DNA from 4 places in the Methylophilus sp. Leaf408 genome. Region 3 is predicted to be linked to each of the others. Evidence: predicted binding sites of a transcription regulator. Region 3 holds the regulator's gene; each other region holds the start of a gene.

Region 1 (5,777 bases), on a different contig from region 3:
GCCCGCCACACCGATACGGTCACGCAAATGATCCAGATCCAGTTGGCGCAGATCAATGCCGTTGTAAGTCAAATGCCCTTGGGCCGGTTGACGCAGTCCTGTGATCAGCTCAAGCAAAGTGCTTTTGCCGGTCCCCAATGCCCCAAGAATCGCCAGGCTCTGTCCGCGCCGCAGGGTAAAGTTAAGGTTGTTCACCAGCACCGTTTGCTGCTGGTGCTGATAACATAAATCGACCACCTGCAATTCGCGGTAGCCATTTTCGTTTGATTGATGCTCGCCTGACACTTCTACTGGCAAGGTTTCCAGCACACCGAGCTTGTCTACCGCGGCAAGTAGATCATAAAAGTATTCCAGCTTGGTGATAAAGCGTACAAAAGCTGACAGCACGCCAAAAATGATCAACTCGGCAGCCACAAACTGGCCGAGGTTGATTTGGCCCTGGATCACCAGCGTACCACCCAGAACCAGCATACCAGTACCTATCAGCGCATACATGCTGACAGCGCTGATGAGCTGCGTCATTAACACGCGAAAATGATCAGTCCTTGCGTTAAGGTAATACTCGGCCAGATGCTCGGTAGTTTTAAGGGTACGTTGCCGGGCGCCATAAAATTTGGACAACCACTTGTTTCTGGCAATATTCTCCAGCCAGGCAGCCATGGTGTATTTGGTTTTGGATTCTTGTATTGCAGTCAGTTCGGCCTGCTTGCCGAGCCAGAAAATCACTGCCCACAGAACGACCAGCATAATAATGACCAGGATGCCAAAATACAGGCTATAAAAAAGTAGCACAATGCTGCCTATCAAGCCTTGCAATAAGGCTGTCAGGCCAATGGTAAGCAGTGTCGCAACGGATTTCTGGACCGTCTGGATATCGAAGTAGCGGTTGACCAGCTCAACTGGGTTGTTTTTATCGTAAACAGATATATGGATTTGTTGGGTGTTGTGCGCTATCAATAAGCTATTACGCACAAAAATCCGCCGCTGGATCAGTTCCACCAGGAAGCTTTCAATGACGTAGATGGCGCCGGAAAGACCGAGCAGGCAGAATAGGATAAACCCGACGACGTAGAGCGGTTGCAATACGCCACCCATGGTCACCAGATTGACCATGGTTTGCACCGCGACAGGGGTCGCGATGCCCAACAGGCCATAGCCCATGGTCAGGTAAACCAATAACAGGATATCCTGTTTTTCAAAACTGATTAACTGGGAAACTCGTTGAAGAGGTGTTAATTCGGACTGTGCTTTTGCCATAATAAAGTTATTGTAATTCAGGCCCACTGCATTGGTGTGTGACAGTATGGATTAAGTTCCAAAAAAAACGGCTCAAGAAGAGCCGTTTTTCCTATCTTGCCTGCAATCCAGGTTCGAAATTAATTACTGCGATCTATCACTATATTAGAGGCTGTACGCACGCTCACCGTGCTCAGTTGTATCCAGGCCTTCGCGCTCGTACTCTTCACTAACACGCAGACCCACTACGACATCAACCACTTTATACAGAATCACGCTTACAACACCAGTCCAGATCAGCGTTACGACTACAGCGATGATTTGAGTAGTTACTTGACCGCCCATGGTTACGCCTTCAGCATAGCCTACACCACCCAGGCCAGGCGCCATCAGTACGCCAGTCCCTACCGCGCCCCAGATACCAGCCAGGCCGTGCACACCGAATACATCCAGTGAATCGTCGTAACCCAATGCGCCTTTCAGTTTAGTCACGCCCCACAAGCTTACGAAGCTGGCAGTGAAACCGAGGATGATAGAACCCATAGGGCCGATGAAACCACATGCCGGTGTAATTGCTACCAGGCCAGCAACCGCACCTGAAGCAGCACCCAACATGCTTGGCTTGCCTCTGAACAGCCACTCAGCAAAGATCCAGCCGATGACCGCTGCAGCTGTTGCCAATTGGGTATTAATCAATACCATACCGGCAGTCGCATCTGCAGCCAATTCGCTACCTACGTTAAAGCCGAACCAACCCACCCACAGCAATGAAGCACCAATCATGGTCATCACCAGGTTGTGCGGAGGCATCGCTTCTTTACCGTAACCGATACGCTTGCCTAACATCAATGCGCCAACTAATGCAGCCACACCAGCGTTGATATGTACGACAGTACCACCGGCAAAGTCTTTGGCACCCAATTCAGCAAGGTAACCACCACCCCACACCATATGCGCGATTGGGATATAAGCAAATGTCACCCATAAAGCAGTAAATAGCAGCACGGCAGAGAACTTGATGCGCTCAGCAAAACCACCGACGATCAAGCCAGGTGTTAACGCAGCAAAAATCATCTGGAAGGTCAGGAACACATATTCAGGGATCGTGCCGGACAAACTGTCAGTCGTGATGCCAGACAAAAATGCCTTGCTCAAGCCGCCGACAATCATATTGCCCTCAGTGAATGTCAGGCTGTAGCCATAAGCCGCCCACAACACAGAGATCAGCGAGAACACCACAAAAACCTGCATCAATACTGACAACATGTTTTTCTGGCGTACCAAACCACCATAGAACAGTGCCAGGCCAGGAATCGTCATCAGGATCACCAGCACAGTCGCGATAATCATGAATGCGGTATTGCCGACATCCAGTGTCGCAGGTGCAGCGGCGGCCTCAGCGGGTGCGGCCTCAGCGGGTGCGGCCTCAGCGGGTGCGGCCTCAGCGGGTGCGGCTTCTGCTGCTGGCGCTTCGGCTCCAGGTGCAGCATCAGGCGTCACTGTTTCCGTCACAGTAACAGTTTCTGTCACAGTTTCTTCAGCATAGGTGACTGGAGTTGCTGCCAAACCCATCAGGGCGACCAGCGATAATACAGAAAGAATTTTCTTCATAGCTGAAGCCCTCTCCTATAACGCATCCGGACCGGTTTCACCGGTGCGGATACGATAAACTTGTTCCAAATCGAAGACAAATACTTTGCCATCGCCAATCTTGCCAGTCGCCGCCGCTTTCTCGATGGCATCTACCACCTGGTCCAGCATATCGTCTTTAATGGCTACTTCGAGTTTTACTTTTGGTAAAAAGTCCACGACATATTCAGCGCCACGATACAACTCGGTATGCCCCTTTTGGCGTCCAAACCCCTTTACTTCAGTGACGGTGATGCCTTGTACCCCAATGTTGGACAAAGCTTCACGCACTTCATCAAGCTTGAACGGCTTGATTATTGCGGACACAAATTTCATTTGCTTCTCCTGTTGTTAACTCTGGCAGGCACCGTGCCCGCCAGATGTGTTTACAGCACTTATGTTTTTACAACACTTAGAACGTACGAGTCAGAGTAAATACCAAGCGACCTTCGTTCAAATCTTTACTTTGGGCACGAGTTGCATCGCCTTTACCGTTAAAGCTTGTACCGCCGTAACCGTTTTCACCCCAGTACTGCCTATTGCTGGCACCTACGTAGTAGATACCGCCGTTCCAGCCTTCAGAGGCACCGATTTTAAACGCTTTGCTCAACCCGATTTTGTAGTCAGTGTAATCAGGGCTGGAAGCACCTGAAAAGCTTGTACTTGGACCGTTGATACCACCATCACTTGTAAACGTAGTATCCAGTTTACCATTGACATTCAATTGGCCCACGTGACCTACCAGTGTCAGGTCCCACCATGGCAATGGATAGTTTGCGTTCACTTCAAAGTAAGTACTGCCTTTTGTACTTCCATCCCAGCCGGTTGCGCGCTCAGCACCAAACCAGTCAGTCAATGTTACAGAAAGCTTCGTGCTCAACCAGCCATAAGCCAAACCAAAGTTAACTTCAGCGGTATCCCAGCGGCCACCACGTGGTGTTAATACAGTGTTTGCACCATCTGGTCCAAGAGCAGCAGAGCTTCTGTATTTTTTCCATGAACCACCTGGATACAGGTAACCGATCAAACCAACGCTGTAGCCTAAACCTTCAACGCCAGGTACGGACCCATTATAACCACCGTAGACATCAACTTCAGCCGTTGCATCAGGGAAAGTGTTTGGTGTGACGTTAGAACCCCATGCGCCGACGTAAAAGCCGCTGTCATGCGTAATATCCAGGCCACCTTGTACAGAAGGTTTGTGCCAGTTTTGTGAAATACCACGTGCGTAGTAATCAGACACGAAGCCAATGTTGGCTGTCGCTGCCCATGGAGATTTTGCTTCTACAGCCGCGGGCGCTTTTTCTTCAGCTTCAGCTGCATAAGAAACTTGTGCGAGTGACAAGGTGCCTAATACTGCTGTAAGTAAAATAGATTGACGCATTTATGAGTCCTCTCTCTATAAAGTCTTGATCGAATTGTTGTAAACGAGAATGAAACAACATTGACCACTAAGCAAAGCATGTGCCAATCAACATAATTGTTTAAAATCATATATTTAAGTTATTATTTAAAATTTTAATTTCTTATACTTTTATAACCATTTGATTTTTATAGTTTTTATATAAAAATTAGGCGTTAATTTTAGATTTTCTGTTGCTTTACATGCTAGAATTCCAGAAAAAGGAGCAATAAATTATGTTATTTTCAAATGAGAGAATCAGAGAATTATCTTTTAAAATCAAACAATTAATTGAATCAAGCCCAATTTCAGAGCTTGAAACAAATATTCATGCACTAATTCAGGGCATGCTCACCAAAATGGAACTTGTTTCCCGCGATGAATTCGATATCCAGTCGGCTTTACTCGCCCGTACCCAGCAACAATTACGAGTACTGGAAGAAAAAATCAGCACCTTGGAACAAGCTCACATCTCAGAAAAGTAAAAAATAATTTACAATTGTTAGCATTCCGTTAAGCAGGAGTGCAGCATGAGTCTGGCAGTGTTATATAGTCGCGCTTTAAGCGGGATGGAAGCACCAGAAGTGGTCGTAGAAGTACATTTAGCTAATGGCTTGCCCAGTTTTACCATAGTTGGGTTACCGGAAACCGAGGTCAAAGAGAGCAAGGATCGGGTTCGCGCCGCGATCCAGACCGCGCAATTCGAATTTCCGGCCAGAAGGATAACCGTCAACCTGGCCCCTGCAGATTTACCTAAAGAAGGTGGTCGCTATGACTTGCCTATCGCTCTAGGCATTCTGGCCGCCTCCGGCCAGCTTCCCAAAAAGCATTTAGCCAGTTATGTGATTGCCGGCGAGCTGGCCCTTACGGGTGCATTGCGTCCGATTCGCGGCGCACTCGCCATGACTTATCAATTACGACAGGATACCGAAAATGTACGGGCGGCGATTCTGCCCCAAGAGAGTGCATACGAAGCAAGTTTGGTCGAAGGCTCAACGATTTATGCCGCCGACAGCCTACTAGCCGTATGTGCGCACTTGTCTGAAAAACAGGCGTTGTCACAGCAACCCGCCATGGCTCACAGCGAAACACCCATATTGGCGGACTACCGGGAAGTGAAAGGGCAACTGCGCGCCAAGCGGGCGCTGGAGCTGGCGGCCGCCGGGCAACATAGTTTGTTAATGAGCGGCCCGCCCGGTACCGGAAAAAGCATGCTGGCGCACCGGTTTATGAGTATCTTGCCGGCGATGTCTACACAGGAAGCGCTGGAGAGCGCGGCCATCTTGTCACTCAATAGCCAATTCCCCGCTTCAAGCTGGAAACAGCGATCTTTTCGCGCCCCACACCATACTGCCTCAGCAGTCGCACTGGTCGGCGGGGGCAGCGTGCCGCGTCCGGGAGAGATCAGTCTTGCCCATCATGGCGTGTTATTCCTCGATGAACTGCCTGAGTTTGACAGAAAAGTATTGGAGGTTCTGCGCGAGCCACTAGAAAGCGGCACGATTACGAT
Region 2 (5,777 bases), on a different contig from region 3:
CTCTGCCTGCAAACCGGCCGAAGTCGCGTTGATCACAATGTCATAATTTTCAGCTAAATCATTAAATGTTTGCACTGCCAACTTTACCTGATTCGATTGCGCAACAGCTTCAAATCGCTGCACCATCATGTGTGCTTTATCCAGGCTGCGATTAGCCACAGTCAATAGCGCCGGCTTCTGCACCAATAACGGCAATATCACCCCTTGAGCCGCGCCGCCAGCGCCTAGCAGCAAAATCTTTTGCCCCTCAATATTGCGGCGCCAGTGCCTGAGAATATCGTTTACTAAACCACAGCCATCGGTATTATCGCCTATGATTTGCTCGTGTTTAAAACTTAAAGTATTCACTGCGCCGGCAGAGGTTGCCCGGTCTGAAAGTACATGACTGGCTTCAAATGCCTCAAACTTGAACGGCACAGTGATATTGGCACCGCGGTAACCTTCTGAAAGTAGGCGGCTCACTGTTTCGGAAAATCCATCCAGCGGTGACAGCAGCTTTTCGTAACTAATGGATTTACCGAATTGGCTGGCAAAAGCCTGATGTATTAAAGGCGATTTGCTATGCTCGATTGGATGCCCAATCACTGCGAATTTTTCGGTGGACATACGTTAAAGATTTGATGAGGTCGATTGATTTGGCTTATACGCTATTTAATTAGTTATTCCACGGTAAACCTGCGTGTTTCCAGCCGTTTATCAGTGTGCGCTGCTTGAATTCGTTAGCTTCGCCTTCAAACCCTTCCAGCATATTGTATGCATTGCCATATCCCAACTGCTGTGCCAATAGCGCAGCGTTATGGCTACGTCCACCAGTACGACACATAAAAATAACGGTACTATTTTTGTCTACTTGTGTTTGCAACTGAGCTGCAAAATCAGGGTTTGGCACCATCCCCGGGTAAGAAGCCCACTCAATATGTTTAGCTAGCGGCACACGGCCAACCAATTCGAGTTCTGCACGCGATCTTACATCCACCAGCACGACGCCATTGCCTTGATCAATCAATGTATATGTTTCTTGTGGGGTTAACGCACCTGCGTAAGACAGGCTACTTTGCTTTCCTCGCGTATTGCCGTTACTTAAAATATCATCCAAATTACTCACGGTACCACCTTTAGTTTTGATCATATTTACTAAAGTGAAGAGTATACCTTTAAAGCCAGAGCTTTCTCTAATGCACCACTTTTGTGCTCAATTTGTTGCAATGCACACAAATGGTGCTAACGGTTTTTACTATTTTATGCAGGTTACCTGTAAACCACGTAAAATGCATATTTTTGGGTGGCATGCTTCCTGCTAATATTACACTCTAAAGATTTAGCGGGATTCAGTGTTAAGCAGAATTCCAAATCCATTATGAGTATTTGCCCACGTTTCGGGACATCCGCAACATGTCCCGTTTTTTGCGTGTACAACTTAAAAACCGGTTTTAGACCTTGATCATTGAGGAGAATGTAATGTCCGTTGCAAACGTAATGAAATTGGTTGCAGAAAACGACATCAAATTTGTCGATTTCCGTTTTACCGACACCAGAGGTAAAGAGCAGCACGTAACCGTGCCGGTTTCTCACTTCGACGAAGATAAATTTACAGAAGGCCATGCATTTGACGGTTCCTCCATCGCCGGATGGAAAGGCATTCAAGCTTCTGATATGCAACTGATGCCTGATGCAAGCACAGCATTCGTTGACCCGTTTTTTGACGAGCCAACATTAGTGCTGACCTGTGATGTTGTAGACCCTACCGATGGTAAAGGTTATGACCGTGACCCACGTAGCCTGGCCAAACGCGCTGAAGCTTACTTGAAATCAAGCGGCCTGGGCGACACAGCCTATTTTGGTCCTGAGCCAGAATTCTTTATCTTTGACAGCGTACAATGGGACGCCACCATGGGTGGTAGCTTCGTTAAAATCAATTCTGAAGAAGCAGCCTGGTCATCAGGTGAAAAATTCGAAGGCGGCAACACAGGCCACCGCCCGGGCGTTAAGGGCGGTTACTTCCCAGTACCACCAGTCGACTCATTGCATGACATCCGCTCTGCCATGGTATTGACCCTGGAAGAGCTGGGCGTGCCAGTTGAAGTGCACCATCATGAAGTAGCAACTGCCGGCCAATGTGAAATTGGTACCAAGTTTGCAACATTGACACAACGTGCTGACTGGACGCAAATCCTGAAATACGTGGTTACCAACACAGCGCATGCTTACGGTAAAACAGCAACCTTTATGCCTAAACCAATGTTTGGCGATAACGGCTCTGGTATGCACGTGCACCAATCCGTATGGAAAGATGGCAAAAACCTGTTTGCAGGCAATGGCTATGCCGGTTTGAGCGATTTCGCCCTGTACTACATCGGCGGCATTATCAAACATGCTCGCGCATTGAATGCGATCACTAACCCAGGTACTAACTCATATAAACGCCTGGTGCCGCATTACGAAGCCCCGGTAAAACTGGCTTACTCAGCTAAAAACCGTTCTGCAGCGATCCGTATTCCATTCGTACATTCTGATAAAGCTCGCCGTGTTGAAGCGCGTTTCCCAGACCCGATTGCCAACCCATACCTGGCTTTTTCAGCCTTGTTAATGGCGGGCCTTGATGGCGTTCAGAACAAGATTCACCCAGGTGAACCAGCGACTAAAGACTTGTACCATCTGCCACCAGAAGAAGATGCATTGATACCAACCGTATGTTCATCACTTGAACAAGCGCTTGAGTATCTGGATAAAGACCGCGAGTTCTTGACCCGTGGTGGCGTTTTCTCTGATGACTGGATTGATTCTTACATTGCATTGAAAATGGAAGAAGTGACCAAGTTACGTCAAACACCACATCCTGTTGAGTTTGGTCTGTACTACTCCTGCTAATCGCAAGATGCGCACCAAAACAGGGCAGCTTCGGCTGCCCTGTTTTTTATGGTTCTCTCTAGCGTCAACCATTCGAATTTCAGCTACGTTGATAAGCTATACAATCTACTCTAAACTATTGCCATGAAAAGACTTTTTTACTTTATCACCACCTTGTTGGCAGCTCACGCCAGTTTCGCTGATATTTACAAATTTACTGACAGCAATGGCGTAACCACCTATACCAATATCAAGCCTGAAGGAAAACAGAAGCCTGAGTTAGTGATTAGCGGACCAAAAGAGACTGCACCTCCTGAGGTTACACCCCAAAAGAAGTCTACTGCCAAAACACCTACCCCTAGCAACTTTCCTAAAGTGGATAATCAGGTGCAGGCTCAACGCGATGCTAAACGTCGTGAAATTTTAATGACGGAATTAGATCAAGAAAAACAAGCACTTGAGAACGCAATGCAGCTTTATGAAGAGCAAAAAAACATCCCGGAAGTGTACAGAGCCGCGAACGGAAAAACCTTTAGGAATGTGGCTAAGTACGAAGAAAAATTACGCATTATTGAGGCTGAAATCCAGGCTCATCAACGCAATGTTGACTTGCTGAATAAAGAGCTTACGCACTAAATGCACCATTTTGGGAGTTTTTAATTTGGAATGAAATAAATCATATAGAATTGGCTTAGCTTTTGCTTTAAAACAGGGCGTCATCACTTACTTTAACAAGCTGATCATTAAAAGCTGAGGATATGGTTCAAATTTCTCCGAATGGGTTTAACGGGCTAGAGCATATTGCCACTGCGGTGATACTGCTGAATAACCAGCTCGAAGTAACCTATGCCAATTCAAGCGCAGAGATTTTATTCGCCTTCAGTGCCAACCAAATTCAAGGCCTGCATATCCACGATGTATTTGTGAATTGCGAAATCCTGCAAATGGCAGTTACCAATGCCATTCAAACGCAAGGACCTTTCCGCGAACACGAGTTCACTTTAACTACACAGCGTGGACATACCACTGCAGTCACTTGCACCGTAACGCCGATTTCAACCAGTATTAACCAGACGTCTGAAGACATGCTGATTCTGGAATTTGTACAAATGGATCAGCAGTTACGCATCGCAAGGGAAGAACGCATGTTGATTCAGCAACAGGCCAATTCCGAACTGCTACGCAACCTGGCACATGAAATCCGTAACCCTTTAGGCGGCCTGCGTGGCGCAGCGCAATTACTTGAATTTGAATTGCCGCAACCCAGCCTGAAAGAATATACCCAGGTCATCATTAAAGAAGCTGACCGTCTGCATAGCCTGATGGATCGCTTATTGGTGCCGCATCGTGTGCCCAAATACGAGCCAACCAATATCCATGAAGTGCTTGAGCGCGTACGTAGCCTACTGCTGGCGGAATCTCCCAACAATATTAGAGTGATCCGCGACTACGACACCAGCTTGCCCGAACTGATTGGCGACCGCGAGAAGCTGATTCAGGCCGTACTAAACATTGCACGTAATGCGGCGCAAGCGATGCAGCAAAACCACACAAAAGATGCCAGCATTACGTTCCGCACGCGTGCAGAACGTCAAATTACTCTGGCGCGAAAGCGTTACCGGGTCGGTATTCATCTGGAAATTATTGATAATGGTCCCGGCATTCCCGCTGATATCAAAGAACGTATTTTTTACCCGCTGGTATCTGGCAGGGAAGGGGGAACCGGTTTGGGATTAGCCTTGGCACAAACCTTTATTACCCAACACCATGGCATGATCGATTGTGATTCACAGCCGGGAAAAACTATTTTCCATATTCTATTGCCTATTGAAAGCACGTTATTTAAATCATAACCATGAGGTCTTTGCGTGAAGTCTCTTTCGGCATTTAACTCGAACTAATATTAATCAAACAGCAATTCTAAAGAGAAATACCATGAAGCCAATCTGGATCTTAGATGACGACAAATCAATCCGCTGGGTATTTGAAAAAGCGTTAGCCCGCACCGATTTTGAATTTAAAACCTTTTCATCACCTGCTGAAGCACTCAACGCCCTTAACCGTGAACAGCCCCAGGTGATCGTCAGCGACATCCGTATGCCGAATGGTTCAGGGCTGGACTTTTTATCAGAGGTTAAACAACGCTACCCTGAAATACCGGTCATTATCATGACGGCGTATTCAGACCTGGAGAGCGCAGTTGCAGCTTTCCAGGGCGGTGCCTTTGAGTATCTGGCAAAGCCTTTCGACGTTGACCAGGCAATTGAAATTATCAAACGCGCGGTTGATGAAAGCATGCGCCAGGCCGTGGAAAAAGTTGAAGATGATGAGCCTACACCTGAGATTATCGGGCAGGCGCCTGCCATGCAGGAAGTCTTTCGTGCCATAGGCCGTTTGAGCCGCTCACATTCGACAGTACTGATTAATGGCGAATCCGGTAGCGGTAAAGAACTGGTCGCCAGCGCTTTGCACAGACATAGCCCACGCGCCGATAAGCCGTTTATTGCCATTAACACCGCAGCGATCCCAAAAGACTTATTGGAGTCAGAGCTGTTCGGTCATGAACGCGGCGCATTTACCGGGGCTGCAGCCGCCAGGAGAGGGCGCTTTGAACAGGCTGACACCGGCACCCTGTTTCTCGATGAAATCGGCGACATGCCTGCAGACTTGCAAACCAGGCTATTACGCGTGCTGTCAGATGGCCAATTCTATAGGGTAGGCGGCCATCAACCCATTAAGGTGAATGTACGCGTGATTGCCGCCACCCACCAGGATCTGGAAGAACGGGTAAAACAAGGCTTGTTCAGGGAAGATTTATTCCACCGCTTGAACGTCATCCGCTTGCGCTTGCCACCTCTACGTGAGCGTCGTGAGGATATTCCATTCCTGACCAAACATTTCCTGGCACACAGTGCGCAGCAGTTAGGTGT
Region 3 (5,777 bases):
AGTACTAAGAGTCGATGATTCTGGAGAGATGAGTTGAAAACGCGCACGCAATTATTTTATGTTACCTGCCTGATGCTGGGCACGCTATGCTCAGCTACCGGTTGGGCTGAGGAGTCAGATCGTGACCAGCCGATAGAACTGGAAGCCGATACCGTCAGCGTCAACGATGCGAAAAAAATCAGCGTCTATACCGGTAATGTGATCCTGAACCAAGGTACTTTGCAAATCAAGGCCGACAAGATGATAGTACGTGAAGACCAGGATGGCTTCCAGCATAGCACTTGTACCGGCACTCCTAGCACGCCAACCACGTTCAAACAGAAACGCACCGGCAAAAATGAGTGGATGCAAGGCAGTGGTCAGCGCATTGAATACAATGCCCGCATGGATAAAGTGCAACTGTATACCAATGCCTGGGTCAAACGTGGAGAAGACGTAGTGACGGGTGATTACATCAGTTATGACGCCAATGCCGAATATGCAGAAGTGATCGGTGGCACTAAAGCAAACCCGAATGGCACCGCCAACAGCCGCGTGAAAGCTACCATACAGCCAAAAAACAAAACAACCCCACCAGTGTTAGATAACAAATCTAATACCCAACAAGGGTTACGGATGAATCGCTCGTTGCAATTAAGGACTGAACCGGTACCCGATGCACCTGAAAACGGATCCAAGAAAGAATCACAGTAAAGACTGGCAATATGCAAACAACCGTTTCTCCAGACAACAGCCATTTGTGCGTCAGCCATTTAAAAAAAACCTATCAGGGCCGTACCGTCGTCAGAAACACCACGCTTGATTTGCATAGTGGTGAAGTGATCGGATTACTGGGTCCGAATGGTGCAGGCAAAACCACTAGCTTCTACATGATTGTTGGCCTGGTGGCATTGGATGACGGCCGTATCACCCTGGATGGCACCGATGTTAGCCACGCCCCCATGCATGAGCGTGCGCGTATGGGTCTGGCCTACCTGCCGCAGGAAGCCTCCATTTTTCGCAAGATGTCTGTGACCGATAATATTCTGTCGATACTGGAAACCCGTCCTTATACCTCTGAACAACGTGAAGCCAAACTGGAATCATTGCTGGATCAGCTACATATCCAACATATCCGCAATAGCCAGGCTGTCAGTTTGTCAGGGGGTGAGCGCCGCCGGGTTGAAATCGCGCGTTGCCTGGCAACTGACCCGAAATTTATTCTGCTGGATGAGCCATTTGCCGGGATTGACCCGATTGCGGTGATCGAGATCCAGAAAATTATCCGTTACCTCAGCAGCCAGAATATAGGCATTTTAATCACAGATCATAACGTGCGTGAAACGCTGGATATATGCGACCGCGCTTATATCGTGAATGAAGGCGCCATCTTTGCCGCGGGTACGCCGGATGAAATCATCCAGAACGAAGGTGTACGTGAAGTATATCTGGGCAAAAACTTTAGGCTGTAATTTGTTATGAAGCAAAACCTGCAATTACGCATGTCGCAAAACCTGGCTCTTACGCCACAGTTGCAGCAGTCTATCCGTCTGTTGCAATTGTCGACGCTGGAACTTAACCAGGAGCTGGAAGCCATCTTGCAGGAAAATCCTTTACTGGAAATGGCTGACAATGAAGAAGGCGAGTTTGAAGATAACACGCCCGATGCACCGTTGCAGGCTCAGGCTGAAGTGGAAGATGCCAGTTCATTTGACGTAGCCATTCAGCAGGATATCTCTTCGCCAGCCGATACTTTGCGTGAAGAATTACGGGATGACCTTAGCGGTAATGAAGGCGAATTACCCAACCTTAATGAAGAATTCACACCGCCGGAATTTGAAGATGATTATGGCGAATTTGGCAGTACCAGCAATTGGGACGAGGCAGGCCGCAACAATAATGACGATGAAGACGGCGATTTCTCCCGCCAGGATGCCAGCAGCATCAGCTTGCGTGAGCACCTCATAGACCAGATTCAGCTGGCGCATTTATCACACCGCGATATGAGCCTGGTTAAACTGCTGCTCGACAGCATTAATGATGACGGCTATCTCGAACAGGATCTGCAGGAGGTTGTTGAAAACCTGCCGCTGGAACTTGAGGTTGACTTGCTCGAACTGGAAACCGCACTCAAGCTGATCCAGAATCTCGACCCGATCGGCATAGGCGCACGCGATTTGCGTGAGTGCCTGTTATTGCAACTTAATGCCTTGCCTGCGGATACGCCCTACCTGAAAACCGCCATCGCGCTGGTCAAAGATCACCTGGCACTACTTGCCAATAAAGATTTTGTGAAGCTGCGCAAACAATTGAGTTGCGATGAAGCCTCACTCAAAGGCGCGCAACAACTAATCCGCCAGCAAAACCCGAGGCCGGGTAGCGAATTTTCCAATTTCAGCCACGATCATTTTATCCAGCATGATGTGGTGGTCAAAAAAATCAAAGGCATCTGGGTGGCAACCCTGAATGACGGCGTGATCCCTAAATTGCGCATCAACCAGATGTATGCCGACATCCTTAAACGTAATCGTGAGAGTTCCGGCCAGTATCTGCAAAGCCAGATGCAGGAAGCCAAATGGATGATCAAGAATATCCAGCAACGCTTCTCGACCATATTGCGCGTATCGCAAGCAATTGTGGATAGGCAGCGCAACTTTTTTGAGCACGGTGACATTGCCATGCGCCCGCTGGTATTACGTGAGATTGCTGAAGAACTCGAATTGCACGAAAGCACCATTTCCAGGGTGACTACGCATAAGTATATGCTCACACCACGTGGTGTTTATGAACTGAAATACTTCTTCGGCAGCTCGGTTGCCACAGATGCTGGCGGCTCCTGCTCGGCGACGGCGATCCGCGCACTGATCAAACAAATGGTTGCAGAAGAAAACGTCAAAAAACCATTATCAGATAATCAGATTACCGACACCCTGGCCCAACAGGGCATTGTGGTAGCGCGCCGGACCATTGCCAAATATCGTGAATCATTGAGCATTCCACCCGCCAATTTGCGTAAGTCACTTTAAAACGTAATCTCTATCTTCCAGAAAAAAGCCGCTAAAAAGCGGCCTTTTACTTTCAAGCAGTTATTACTTAATGGTTATTTTGGCGAACTTGCGTTTGCCAACTTGGGCCACCACCACGCCTTTTTCCAATTGCTGATTTTTGTCTTCCACTTTTACGCTATCCAGTTTCACGCCACCTTGTTGAATAGCACGCATCGCTTCACTGGTGCTTTCTACCAGGCCAGCCAGTTTCAGTAACTGGCTGATACCAATACTCTCGCCTTCAATGGCCACTTCCACTTCCGGCACATCATCAGGGATGCCACCTTTGGCGCGCGTCTGGAAATCTGCCAGTGCTTTTTCTGCTGCTGCCTGACCGTGGAATCGGGCTACGATTTCCTGCGCAAAACCTACCTTGATATTACGCGGGTTTTCGCCACCGGCAACTTGCGCCTTCCATTCGGCGATGGTTTCCAATGAGGCAAAAGACAGCAAATCAATATAGCGCCACATCAGCGTGTCGGAGACAGACATGATTTTGGCAAAAATTAATTCGGGTGCCTCGCTGATACCAATATAGTTGCCCAGCGATTTGGACATTTTATTAACGCCATCAAGACCTTCCAGCAATGGCATCATCAGCACACACTGCTGCGCCATTCCTGCCTGCTTCTGCAACTCGCGGCCCATCAGCAAATTAAATTTTTGATCGGTGCCGCCCAACTCCAGATCGGACTGCAAGGCGACAGAATCGTAGCCCTGTAACAACGGGTATAAAAACTCGTGAATCGCAATCGGCTGATTACCTTTGAAACGCTTGGAAAAATCATCACGCTCCAACATACGCGCCACAGTAAGGCTGGCAGCCAGTTTAATCATGCCAGCTGCACCAAGCTCGCTCAACCATTTGGAGTTGAACACAATTTCAGTCTTAGCCGGATCCAGGATTTTGAATACTTGCTCTGAGTAAGTGTCCGCATTGATTTTGACCTGCTCTACCGTAAGCGGCGGGCGGGTAGTGCTTTTACCAGTGGGATCACCTATCATGCCGGTGAAGTCACCGATCAGGAATAAGATCTGGTGACCAAGATCCTGCAACTGGCGCAATTTATTGATAAGTACCGTATGGCCTAAATGAAGATCAGGTGCGGTTGGGTCAAAACCTGCCTTGATGCGCAGTGGCTTACCGGTTTTGAGCTTTTCAACCAATTCTTGCTCGATCAGCAATTCATCCGCACCGCGTTTGATAATAGCCAGTGCTTTGGCAATCTCGGGGGAAATTTCCGTGCTGATCGCCTCGGCTGAAGGTTTTGAGTCTGTCATAAATACATTTCTGTCACGCTGTTAGCGAAGATACTTCTTAACAGCATGGTTTAAATTAAAGCGGCTATTTTAACGTAATCTGGTGCATTACTGTAGGCATATCCCGCGACGATGTTACTATGTGGGCCTATGATTTCACAGTCAGCAGTCCCCGATACGCGTTACTTTATTGGCATCATGTCAGGCACCAGCCTGGACGGTGTTGATGCGGCATTGGTCGCGCATACCGGTGATCGCTTTGAACAAGTTGACCAGGCATTTGTACCATACCCATCCGTCATCAAACGGGCATTGCTGGCGTTGCACCAACCTGCCATCAATGAACTGCATGATGCAGCACTGATGGCAAATAGTTTGGCCGAGCTCTACGCAGAGTCTGTATTAAAAATTTTGCAGCAAAGCCAATTGCCGGCATCAGCAATTACCGCGATTGGCTGCCACGGACAAACCATACGCCATTGTCCAGACCTGCCAGATGGCCAGGCTTATACCTTACAAATAGGTAACCATGCCCGGCTGGCAGAACTGACGAATATCACAGTAATAGGTGATTTCCGCAGCCGGGATATTGCAGCAGGCGGTCAGGGCGCACCTTTGGTACCGGCCTTTCACCAGGCGGTGTTTGCGAGCCTTACTAAAAACCGAGCTATTATCAACATCGGCGGCATTGCCAATATCTCGTGGTTACCGGTGGATGGACAAGTGACCGGATTCGATTCCGGCCCCGGCAATATGTTGCTCGATCAATGGACGCAACAACACACAGGTCAGTCCTTTGACGCCAATGGCGCCTGGTCTGCCAGCGGACAGGTAAATAGTGTTTTATTAGAAGCCATGCTGGCTGAACCCTATCTGGCGCAGGCTGCACCAAAAAGTACAGGACGGGATTTGTTTAACCAACAGTGGCTGGCGCAACATTTAAACGTGGTTGATGACCGCCCGGAAAATATCGCGCGAACCTTGCTGGAGCTTACAGCGCTTAGTATTGCCGATGCCATCAAACGCTTTTGTCCGGCTATAGACGAGGCCTATGTCTGCGGTGGCGGTGCGCATAACGGCCTATTGATAGAGCGCTTATCCGCACTGATTGGCTGCTGCATTGAGCCAACCGACAAACTTGGCGTAGAGGTGGATTGGGTAGAGGCAGTAGCGTTTGCGTGGCTGGCGCAATGCTGTGTCGATGGCTTGAGTGGCAACCTTCCGGCAGTTACTGGCGCACGCGGCCCACGAGTGCTCGGCGCCATCTATTCCGCGTAGCGGATTTTTCACGCAAGCAGTGCAACTGCACCATGCTAGCGGTTAATTCTGGTGCATGTTTTGACAGCTTTTTCCGTGTTTTCACTTTCAATCTCCCCGCAAGTGCGCATTTTGGAGAGTTGATTGCGTATAATTTAGTCTTAACCCGTCTACACCATTTTGAGTATGTTATGGCAACCAAAGCGACCATTTCTTTTGATAACGACACCCCCG
Region 4 (5,777 bases), on a different contig from region 3:
TGCAGGCCATGCGTATCGGCATAGACGTTATAGGTGACACCATTGTCGCGTATCTGGCGCTGCACCGCTTCCAGCCGCTGACGCATCACCGTCGGTGCTTCAGACTCTAGCTGTGCCGACAGCGCCTGCCAATGCGGACGCAACTGGCCATTGCTATCCAACAGTTCGTTGTAGCGATCAGAAAAATACAGTTGGTTTAGCACTGTTTGCATGCTGGCTATCTAAATACAGAAGCTTTCGAATAAAGTGAGCACATTAACCATAGAGAACATGATCCTGATAGTAGGTTCATCACAAATCGCAATCTGGCTACGGCTACCTAAACCGCCTGCCAGCGCAAATCCAGTGTAAACGGAAAACGCGGATTCGGTGGTTCTTTTACAACTTCCACTTTGCCAGGCGTATGCCCATGCGCCCAGAAGCGGGCAAACCGGCGCGCCTCAGCTTCATTCGCATTCACCGGGAAAGTATCGTAATTACGCCCACCTGGATGCGCGACATGATAAGTGCAACCGCCGAGTGACTGACTGTTCCAGGTATCTACCAGGTCAAACACCAGCGGTGCCTGCACATCAATGGTCGGATGCAAAGCAGACCATGGATGCCAGGCACGGAACCTTACACCGGCAACATACTCGCCTGCCACGCCGGTGGATTGCAAAGGCAGTGGCCGCCCATTGCAAGTCACTGTATAGCGCCCTTCAGTGAGACCGCGAACACGTAATTGCATACGTTCAACCGATGAATCCACATAGCGCGCGGTGGCGCCTGCCGAGACCTCTTCGCCCAGTACGTTCCATGGCTCAATCGCCTGCCGCAATTCCATTTCAATTCCGTGATAAGCGACCGTACCATAACGTGGAAAGCGGAACTCGATAAATGGATCAAACCATCGTTGCTCAAACGCATAACCTTCTTGACGCAGCTCATTGACGATATCGGCCATATCCTGGGCGATAAATTGCGGTAACATCCAGCGGTCATGCAACTCGGTGCCCCAATGCACCAGTTTCCCGGTGTAGGGTGTTTTCCAGAAACGTGCCACCAGCGCACGAATGAGCAGGCTTTGCAGCAAACTCATCCTTGAGTGCGGCGGCATCTCAAACGCGCGAAACTCCACCAGCCCCAGCCGTCCGGTTGGGCCATCTGGTGAGTATAATTTATCTATAGAGAATTCCGCCCGGTGTGTATTGCCGGTCAGGTCGACCAGCAAGTGACGTAGCAATCTATCTACCAGCCATGGCTGCTTGCTCTCTTTACCGGCCGGCACCACTTTCTCCATTTGCTGAAAAGCGATCGCCAGCTCATACAGGTTGTCATCGCGCGCCTCATCCACGCGTGGCGCCTGGCTGGTAGGGCCAATAAATGTGCCTGAAAACAGGTAAGACAGTGCCGGATGATGTTGCCAGTAAGTAATCAGGCTGCGCAGCACGTCCGGACGACGTAACAAGGGGCTGTCCGCTGCAGTTTCTCCCCCTAATGTGACATGATTACCACCACCGGTGCCGGTATGACGCCCATCCAGCATAAATTTTTCAGTCCCCAGGCGGCAGAGGCGTGCTTCTTCATAGAGCATAGTCACATTGGCTACGAGTTCGCGCCAGTTTTTGGCTGGATGAATATTGACTTCAATCACGCCCGGATCTGGCGTCACACTCAATAATTTAAGGCGGCTGTCTCTTGGTGGCGGATAACCCTCTAACCACAATTTGAGTTTTAAATCGCTGGCAGTCTGCTCAATCGCGCTGAGCAAATCGAGGTAATCTTCAAGCCGGGTGACCGGCGGCATAAACACATACAACCTGCCCTTGCGCACTTGCACACATAATGCCGTGTGTATGACCTCGCGCGCCGTGGGCTGAACTGTTTTATGTTTTGCGCGCACGATGGGTGCACGCGATTCACCCAAGGCAGAGGTTTCCGCAAAGGGATCGAGCGGAAAGTCAGGCTCGATGTCAGCAGGCAATTGCCAGGGTAATGAGGCTAAGGGCAGGCGCAAACCCATGGGGGAATCGCCGCCCAGCAGATACAAATGCTCACGCCGTAATGGCCATTTACTGGTCAGCCACTCTCCTGCCTTTTGCTGCTCGACTGGCTTGAGTGGCATGATAAAGCCGACCACAGAACCGAGACCCTGGTTGAGTAACCGGGCCAGGCGTTGACGTTCGGCACTATCTTTCAGATCCGCTTTAAGCGGATCCACGTTGTCAGGTAATTGCTGCTCTTGCAGGGTAAGTGCGACGGCATCTTCATACGCCGGTATCACACAGGCCTGCGGGAAACCAAGCATATCAGCCAGGTGATTGGTAAATGCCTGTGCCTGTAAATGCGTGTAGCCGTCATCCGCGCCTTCGGCGGAAAACAGGCTGGCATCGTGCCAGGCAGGTTTGCCATCGGGACGCCAGTAAATATTAATCGCCCAACGTGGTAAAGCTTCACCCGGATACCATTTGCCCTGGCCATAATGCAGGAACCCTTTGGGCGCTACATGTGATTTCAGGCGCAACGCCAGCTCACCCGCCAAAGTGCGTTTATGGTCACCGAGCGCCAATGTATTCCATTGTGCGCCATCCATATCATCAATAGAAACAAAGGTCGGCTCGCCACCATGTGTGAGGCGTACATCCATGGCCATCAGTTGCTCATCAACCTGGTCGCCCAGCCCGACGATGGCCTGCCAGTCTTTTTCAGTGTAAGGCTTGGTCACGCGCGGGTCTTCGTGGATGCGTGTCACCGTCATTTCATGTTTGAAAGTGACTTCCGCCATATCGGTGAACCCCACTACTGGCGCGGCGGATGAAGGTAAAGCGGTACACGCTAATGGAATATGCCCTTCTCCCGCCATCAGGCCTGAGGTGGGGTCCAGCCCGACCCAGCCAGCGCCGGGAATAAATACCTCGGTCCACGCATGCAGGTCAGTAAAATCCTGGTCGGTGCCACTTGGGCCATCCAGCGCCTCAACATCGGCTTTAAGCTGGATCAGGTAGCCGGAAACAAAGCGGGCGGCCAGGCCCAGATGCCGCATAATCTGCACCAGCAACCAGGCAGTATCGCGGCAAGATCCTGTCAACTTTTGCAGGGTTTCTTCCGGCCTTTGGATACCGGGTTCCAGACGTACCGTATAACCGATATCGCCTTGCAGGCACTGGTTCACACTCATCAGGAAATCGACGATGCCCATACCCGGCTTGATGACCTGGCTGCGTATTTTTTCTATCCAGCTTTGCAGTAGAGAACCAACGTTATCGGGCTGCAAATACGCTGTCAGTTCAAACGCCTGCTGTTCGGTGTAATTAAATGGATATTGCTCGGCATATTTTTCAACAAAAAAATCAAACGGGTTGATGACCGTCATATCCGCCACCAAATCGACCGTAAAGTCGAGTTCGCGCACCATTTCAGGGAATACGCAGCGTGCAATATAATTACCGTATGGGTCTTGCTGCCAGTTGATAAAATGCTTCTCGGGCGTGACCGTCAGCGAATAAGCCAGCACCGGGGTACGCGCATGCGCGGCTGGCTTCAGGCGGACTTCGTGAGGAGAAAGATTGACCAGGCGGTCAAAGGTATAGCTGGTGCGGTGATGTAACGCCACGCGAATTGCCACTGCGACCCCTCTTGGAAATGATTGTTTTAAGCAGTGGGATGCATGAAATATGCCAGCTGCTCAGGTTTAAAGCATGTGTAGCTGTATCACAAGATAATAAACTCAGGAAAACGTTTCAAAGTGACTGATTGGCCATCTCAAATCATGGCCAATCAGTCACATGACAGCTTACTTTCCGCCTATCAGATTTTTAACGGCACCGACCACATCACCCGGTATTAGCACCAGCTTGCTATTATGCGATTCAGCGAGTTTTTGCAGCGATTGAATATACCGGTCACCCAGCAAGAAAGTCGCTGATGTGTCATTTTCTTTCACGGCCTGCGCAATGAGTTTAATCGCCTCGGCAGAGGCATTAGCTGCCACTAGTTGCGCCTCGGCATCTTTACGTGCACCTTCCAGACGCGCTTCAGCATTTAAAATCAGTGATTGCTTGGCACCTTCCGCTTCAGTCACAACCGCTACACGCTCACGCTCTGCAGCAGCCTGGCGCTCCATGGCATCCTGCATGTTTGCTGATGGCTTGATATCCTGAATTTCCACACTTTTTACTGTTAAGCCCCAATCAAGTGCTTCGTCAGCAATGGCTTGTTTCAATTCGGCTTTAATGCGGTCACGCGAAGTCAGCGCGTGATTCAAATCCATGCCACCGATAATTGATCGCAGATTTGTCTGCACCATATTACGCATAGCTTCCCTGAAGTTCTCAATACCATAGACAGCGCGTTCGATATTGGACACCTTCATAAATGCCACTGCATTGGCAAGGATGACCGCATTATCCCGGGTAATCACTTCCTGCTGAGGAATATCCAGAATGATGTCTTTGGTCGTGACTTTATAACTGACCCTGCTTAAAATCGGGTTGATCACATGCAATCCCGGGCTGATGATGCCGGCAAACTTACCCAGGCGCTCAACCACCCACTCTTCGCCCTGCGGGACGATGCGCACGCCTTTAACAATGGCGATAATTGCCAGTATCAATAAGATAATGCTGATTTCCATGTGAACTCCTCTGTTTAATATACTGATGGGCTGCTGAATTGCGCATCCCGATGAATGATCGATTAATTAGCCTAGAAGTTTTAGGCCAGCGGTGCAACGCGTAAGCTATTGCCTTCCACCGTGATGATGCTGGCAGGTTGATTGATGGCAATCTCCACATCAGCAACCGCTGTCCACTCCTTGCTACCCATCACGCCCTGGCTAAAACGAATTTTGCCTGGCTGCGCCGGACTTACTGTGGCAATAATCACACCCTGGCGACCAATTTCCTCACCTTGCGCTTGCCCTACACGCGGCGTTGGATTGCTTTTTTCACGTTTGCGCCAGATAAGCACTGCTAATACGGAAAAAATGGCATACACCACTATTTGCCATGCCGTACTGAATGCCGGCAACGACCAGGAAACCAATCCCATCACCAACGCCGCCATCCCGGGCCAAAGCAGATACAAAGTGCCGGATAGCATTTCCAGACACAGTAAAATCAGGCCCAGACCAAACCAAACCCACATGATATCCATGCCAAATACTCCCACTGAATCCACCAATGTTGAAGATTAATTTTACATAGTAGCATTCTCTGCTGATTGCAGATATGACGCCCGCTCAATGATTGATGAAGATTCGCCTGCAGAATCTGCTACAAAGGCGAGCTCAGGCATCAAAGCGAAGCGCGGCCTATGGTAAAATCAGGCGCATGAATACCCCTACACAAAATTCCAATCCCGCACGCGAACTCGCCAAATCCTTTGACCCGAAAACCATTGAAAGCCAATGGTATGCCTTCTGGGAAAGCAAAGGCTTTTATGCCGCTGGCATGAACCCCGAAGTCAAAGATAATTTCTGCATCCTGTTACCACCGCCTAACGTCACCGGCACCCTGCATATGGGCCATGGTTTCAACCAGACCATTATGGATGCGCTGACCCGTTATCACCGTATGCGCGGCGACAATACCTTGTGGCAACCGGGTACAGATCATGCCGGTATTGCCACACAGATAGTGGTAGAGCGCCAGCTGGATGCGCAAGGTGTGAGCCGCCATGACTTAGGTCGCGAAAAATTCCTGGAAAAAGTCTGGGAGTGGAAAGAGTATTCCGGCGGCACCATCACTCAGCAAATGCGCCGTTTGGGTACTTCGCCTGACTGGAGCCGCGAGCGC

Evidence for each region. Region 3 encodes sigma-54, which starts transcription at its own class of promoters, with help from an activator protein. Its sites were predicted from a motif close to TGGCACNNTTCCTGCT; they were not measured.
Region 1: a site for sigma-54 is predicted at 4,320-4,335, ahead of LPA26_RS09645 (TorF family putative porin). Genes of this name have one in related genera too.
Region 2: a site for sigma-54 is predicted at 1,284-1,299, ahead of glnA (type I glutamate--ammonia ligase). Genes of this name have one in related genera too.
Region 4: a site for sigma-54 is predicted at 3,647-3,662, ahead of LPA26_RS09465 (DUF2126 domain-containing protein). Genes of this name have one in related genera too.

The regions. Positions count from the first base shown of each region.
Region 1 covers NZ_CAKASK010000001.1:2,052,279-2,058,055, forward strand. The annotation lists gene LPA26_RS09630 (peptidase domain-containing ABC transporter) at 1-1,257, opposite strand, end outside; gene LPA26_RS09635 (ammonium transporter) at 1,402-2,847, opposite strand; gene glnK (P-II family nitrogen regulator) at 2,863-3,201, opposite strand; gene LPA26_RS09645 (TorF family putative porin) at 3,278-4,249, opposite strand; gene LPA26_RS09650 (accessory factor UbiK family protein) at 4,504-4,752, shown strand; gene LPA26_RS09655 (YifB family Mg chelatase-like AAA ATPase) at 4,798-5,777, shown strand, end outside.
Region 2 covers NZ_CAKASK010000001.1:2,309,114-2,314,890, reverse strand. The annotation lists gene aroE (shikimate dehydrogenase) at 1-606, opposite strand, end outside; gene LPA26_RS10805 (rhodanese-like domain-containing protein) at 656-1,105, opposite strand; gene glnA (type I glutamate--ammonia ligase) at 1,459-2,868, shown strand; gene LPA26_RS10795 (DUF4124 domain-containing protein) at 2,992-3,483, shown strand; gene glnL (nitrogen regulation protein NR(II)) at 3,606-4,700, shown strand; gene ntrC (nitrogen regulation protein NR(I)) at 4,783-5,777, shown strand, end outside.
Region 3 covers NZ_CAKASK010000002.1:480,059-485,835, forward strand. The annotation lists gene lptC (LPS export ABC transporter periplasmic protein LptC) at 1-18, shown strand, start outside; gene lptA (lipopolysaccharide transport periplasmic protein LptA) at 73-693, shown strand; gene lptB (LPS export ABC transporter ATP-binding protein) at 705-1,451, shown strand; gene LPA26_RS13230 (RNA polymerase factor sigma-54) at 1,458-3,005, shown strand; gene tyrS (tyrosine--tRNA ligase) at 3,069-4,307, opposite strand; gene LPA26_RS13240 (anhydro-N-acetylmuramic acid kinase) at 4,437-5,564, shown strand; gene gltA (citrate synthase) at 5,735-5,777, shown strand, end outside.
Region 4 covers NZ_CAKASK010000001.1:2,014,471-2,020,247, forward strand. The annotation lists gene LPA26_RS09460 (circularly permuted type 2 ATP-grasp protein) at 1-212, opposite strand, end outside; gene LPA26_RS09465 (DUF2126 domain-containing protein) at 320-3,607, opposite strand; gene LPA26_RS09470 (SPFH domain-containing protein) at 3,776-4,615, opposite strand; gene LPA26_RS09475 (NfeD family protein) at 4,696-5,136, opposite strand; gene LPA26_RS09480 (valine--tRNA ligase) at 5,313-5,777, shown strand, end outside.